DNA from 2 places in the Paenibacillus sp. FSL F4-0236 genome. Region 2 is predicted to be linked to the other one. Evidence: riboswitches for the same ligand, from Rfam matches in the RefSeq annotation. Region 2 holds a riboswitch; the other holds the start of a gene.
The links. Region 2 has a riboswitch for glycine ahead of NSQ29_RS27715 (amino acid permease). Riboswitches for the same ligand answer to the same signal wherever they lie in the genome.
Positions count from the first base shown of each region.

Region 1: linked by a shared signal. The riboswitch ahead of gcvT (glycine cleavage system aminomethyltransferase GcvT) and the one ahead of NSQ29_RS27715 (amino acid permease) in region 2 are both predicted to bind glycine.

Region 1 covers NZ_JBBOBK010000001.1:6,697,230-6,699,637, reverse strand. The annotation lists gene NSQ29_RS29810 (flagellar motor protein MotB) at 1-226, shown strand, start outside; gene gcvH (glycine cleavage system protein GcvH) at 683-1,075, opposite strand; glycine riboswitch at 1,255-1,353, shown strand; gene gcvT (glycine cleavage system aminomethyltransferase GcvT) at 1,539-2,408, shown strand, end outside.
Region 2 covers NZ_JBBOBK010000001.1:6,204,159-6,206,566, forward strand. The annotation lists gene NSQ29_RS27705 (hypothetical protein) at 1-39, opposite strand, end outside; gene adhP (alcohol dehydrogenase AdhP) at 88-1,104, opposite strand; glycine riboswitch at 1,302-1,382, shown strand; gene NSQ29_RS27715 (amino acid permease) at 1,517-2,408, shown strand, end outside.

The sequences.
Region 1 (2,408 bases), 490 kb from region 2:
AGTATCTTCGGCTTCTCACTATAACGACAACTGGGAGCTATCTGGTGCTCGTGCGCTGTCAGTGCTTCGCTTTTTCTTAGATCATGAAGGGTTGAACCCCGACAATTTTCAATATGCAGGGTATGCTGATACCCAGCCCACCGCGGAGAACACATCAGCTGCAGGTAAGCAAAAGAACCGCCGTGTAGAGATCATTGTGCTGCGGCAGCTTCAAGAGGGTGCCTAAAAAATGTTTTACTCAGAGCTAGTTACAATAGCTAGGCCTGTGCGGGAGCGAATCTGCTTATCAACATACCAAAATGGGCTCGCCACTATTTATTACGGAAATACTCCCTGATTATCTGCCTATTCCCTTGTCCAGGCGCAGAATTAGGGAATTCCTCCCTGATTAATACCCTATTTAGTCAGAAATAGCGCTTTTCACTGAAATTTTAGGGAAGAATTCCCTAAAACCCTTAGTGTCACGCTATATTCGTCTAAAATAAGGGAGGTTTTCCCTAATTCCACAATCAGTAGATTCGCTTTTAAATAAAATCCCATAATTCCAAACAGTCCCAGGATTTAACTCAAAGATCCCGACCGCTATTTATATAGAAACACCAAAGAGCAAGTCCCCAAAAACAGAAACTTGCTGCTACAAATATCACATGCGGTGAAATTAATATTCAGAAAAAAATTAGAATTACTCCCCTACCAATGCACGATATCCAGCTGCATCTAGCAGTCCTTTTACAGCATCAGCATACTCTCCGTCCACTTCAATTTCAAAAATCCAACCTTCACCATACGGCTTATCATTAATTAGCTCTGGACTAGCTTCTAAACCATCATTAATCTTGGTAACCTTCCCAGAGACGGGTGAATAGAGTTCCGATACGGTCTTAACGGATTCGATACTGCCTACGCTGTCGCCAGCTGAAATGGCCGAACCCACTTCAGGAAATTCCACAAATACGATATCGCCTAACAAATGCTGAGCATGATCCGTAATCCCAACACGTACTACGCGTCCTTCCACTTGCTGTGCCCACTCATGCTCTTCGCTGTAAAGAAGGTTATCTAAAACCTCACTCATTTCAAGCCGCCTCATTTCCAAATTGGAATTCTAAATTTAGTTATAGCCTAAGTGATCGCGGAGCATAATGTCAATATTACTAAAAGTAAAATAAATTTGTCGTTTTTTTGACTTTTTCTTGTTGACAGCGCCCTCCTATACCCGTTTAATGGAGACATAAGAAACAAATACAGTTGCGGATGATGGCATAGGGAGAGACTGTCTCACTTGAAGACGGCGCCGAAGGAGTAAGCCCTAACAGGGGTGAATCTCTCAGGCAAAAGGACCTTTGTCGGACGTACCTCTGGAGAGCATCAGACGCGAGGCTGAGTGCGTCAGGTCACCAACGGGGAAACTTGCATGTTAGTTACGCAGGGTAACTCTCAGGTACAAAGGACAGAGCAGAAAGCGATTAGTGCATTTATGCATGATTGCTTCTGCCTGTCCTTTTTTTCGTATGTAATCAGACTAGGGGAGTGACGACATGGATGCTTTGAAAAGAACGCCTTTTTATGATCTCTATTCCGCTTATGCGGAGTCCAGGTGCATTGATTTTGGCGGCTGGGAGCTGCCAGTACAGTTTACAGGTATCGTGAAGGAGCATGAGGCTGTTCGCCAGCAGGCTGGACTGTTCGATGTATCGCATATGGGTGAATTCATGGTGATCGGAAGCGGCGCTGAAGCCTTCTTACAAAAAATGACGACCAACGATGTCAGCCGCCTTACCGATGGTGCGGCACAATATACGCTGCTCTGTTATCCAAACGGCGGGGTGGTCGACGATTTACTCGTGTATCGACTAAGTGAAGGCCGTTATATGCTTGTCGTAAATGCCTCCAACATCGATAAGGACTTCCAGTGGCTGCAAGAACATCTGACCTCTGAATTCGGTGAAGTCACACTCACTAATGTCTCTGACGAGACGCTTTTGCTCGCCTTGCAAGGTCCGCTGGCAGAGACCATACTCGCAGAAGTTACTGATGCACCGATCTCAACGCTCAAGCCTTTCCACTTCATCGAACGCGCAACCGTCTGCGGTGTAGAAGTACTGATCTCCCGTACGGGTTATACCGGTGAAGATGGCTTCGAAATTTACGCTCCGCTGGATGTGGCAGCAACGTTATGGAACGGCCTTCTCGCAGCTGGCTCTCCTCACGGATTAACACCTGCTGGACTGGGCGCACGGGATACGCTTCGTTTCGAGGCAAAGTTGCCACTGTACGGTCAGGAGCTGTCGGCTGACATCACGCCTCTTGAAGCTGGAGTACAGTTCTTCGTGAAGCTGGACAAAGCGGATTTCATCGGACGCGATGCGTTGATACAGCAAAAAGAAGCGGGTCTCCCCCGCCGTCTT
Region 2 (2,408 bases):
ACGCTGAACCTTATCATAAGTGGGACAAATTTTAGTCATAAAAAAACCCGCTCGAAAAGCAACACTTCGAGCGGGTTTTCTTTCGGGTCATTTCGTCATATCAAGGACGATTCGACCATTGATTTTGCCTTCTAACATAAGATCGTAGATCTCATTAATATCTTCTAGTTTACGTGTCTCAATAATGGTTTTTATTTTTCCTTCTGCAGCGAATTGTAATGTTTCTTGTAAATCTTTGCGAGTGCCGACAATCGAACCGACTACCTTTGTACCGTTTAATACCGTATCAAAGATCGGGACATCCATGGATTCAGGAGGCAGTCCAACCATGACGCAGGTACCGCCGCGACGAATGGCCCCGTAGGCTTGGTCGAATGCTTTTTTCGCAACCGCCGTACAAACGACACCATGTACTCCACCGATTTCTTTTTGAATCCAGTCTGCGGCATCTTCTTTTAATGCGTTTACGGTTTTGTCTGCGCCAAGCTGTTTGGCAAGCTCCATCTTTTCATCCGACGTGTCGATGGCCACTACGTTCATTCCCATCACCTTTGCATATTGTACACCAAGATGACCCAATCCTCCGACGCCGAAAATGGCTACCCATTCACCTGGCTTTACACCTGATACTTTCAAAGCTTTGTAGGTCGTAACGCCAGCGCAAAATAAAGGTGCCGCTTCGATGAAGCTTAGATTATCAGGAACCTTCACTACATAATCGGCAGCTGCCACACAATATTCTGCATATCCACCATCTACGGAATATCCAGAATTTTGCTGATCGAGACAAAGAGTCTCTCTTCCTGTAAGACAATACTCACAATGACCGCAGGCTGAGTACAGCCATGGGATTCCTACTCGGTCTCCTACCTTTAAGTGTGTAACTCCTTCACCTATTTCTTCAATAATCCCAACGCCTTCATGTCCGGGAATAAGAGGGAGTTTCGGTTTGACGGGCCAATCGCCATGAGCAGCATGCAAATCAGTATGACACACTCCGCACGCATGAATATGGACAAGGATTTCTTTGTGTCCGGGTTTTGGTTTAGGTACGTCTTGTAGCTCTAACTTTTCTTTGAATTTCTTTACTACAGCGGCTTTCATTAGCATACTCCTTTAGTTTTTTGCTTTTCAAAAAGTAGTATGTTCATGAGGCTAACTTTAAATTCTTGAGACTTTTATCACTGATTAACACTCACATCACAAGTAATATGTTAGAATATCAGAACAGCTTTACTGCGTTACCGCTTTATCAACTTCATAATTCACGAGCTATGATGGCTAAGGATTATACTTTAGCTGGAGCAGCTTCTGGAGAGACTGCGGAAATTCCGCGGCGCCGAAGGGTTCACAATCTCAGGCAAAAGGACAGAAGAGTACTGAATATGTATTTGTCATGCTGATCGCTATCAGCAGGGCGAATATTATTTGATATTCTTACGATCTGGGAGATTGGATGACATCCAATCTCTCTTTTTTTATTCCAATTTATTGTACTCACAAGGGGGAACTAGGTATGGCACAACCAGAATTAAAGAGAGAGCTGGCCAATCGGCATGTTCAACTTATTGCTATTGGCGGCACCATTGGTACAGGATTATTCTTGGGATCAGGCAAGGCGATAGAGAAGGCAGGCCCATCCATCATGATCACGTATTTAATCGTGGGTATTGCTGTGTTTTTTGTGATGAGAGCACTGGGAGAACTCCTATTATCTAAAGCGGGCTATCAATCGTTTACGGATATTGCTGAAGACTACCTTGGATCACGGGTCGCATTCATTACCGGTTGGACCTATTGGTTTTGCTGGATCATGACGGCTATGGCTGATGTCATTGCTGTTGGCGTATATGTACAGTACTGGTTTGATATCCCGCAGTGGGTTCCTGCCATCGCCTGTCTAGTCGTGTTATTAGGACTTAATCTATTAACTGTAAAGAGCTTTGGGGAACTCGAATTTTGGTTTGCTTTAATTAAGGTAATTACGATTCTCGCCTTGATTGGTCTTGGGGTCATTTTACTGATCATTGGGTTTAAGACGGATGCAGGATCGGTGACGGTACGAAACCTATGGGAGCATGGGGGATTTTTTCCGAACGGCATATCAGGCTTCTTATTTTCTTTTCAAATGGTTGTATTTGCTTACGTGGGTGTGGAATTGGTCGGGGTGTCGGCAGCGGAAACAGCGGATCCGGAGAAAAATATCCCATCGGCAATCAACAAAATTCCTTTACGGATTCTATTTTTCTATGTTGGTGCGCTTTTTGTCCTGCTATGCATTAACCCTTGGACGGAGCTCAGCCCGGCAGAGAGTCCTTTTGTAAAAACCTTTACTTTAGTAGGGATTCCAATTGCCGCAGGGATTATTAATTTTGTCGTATTAACTTCAGCCGCGTCCGCTTGTAATA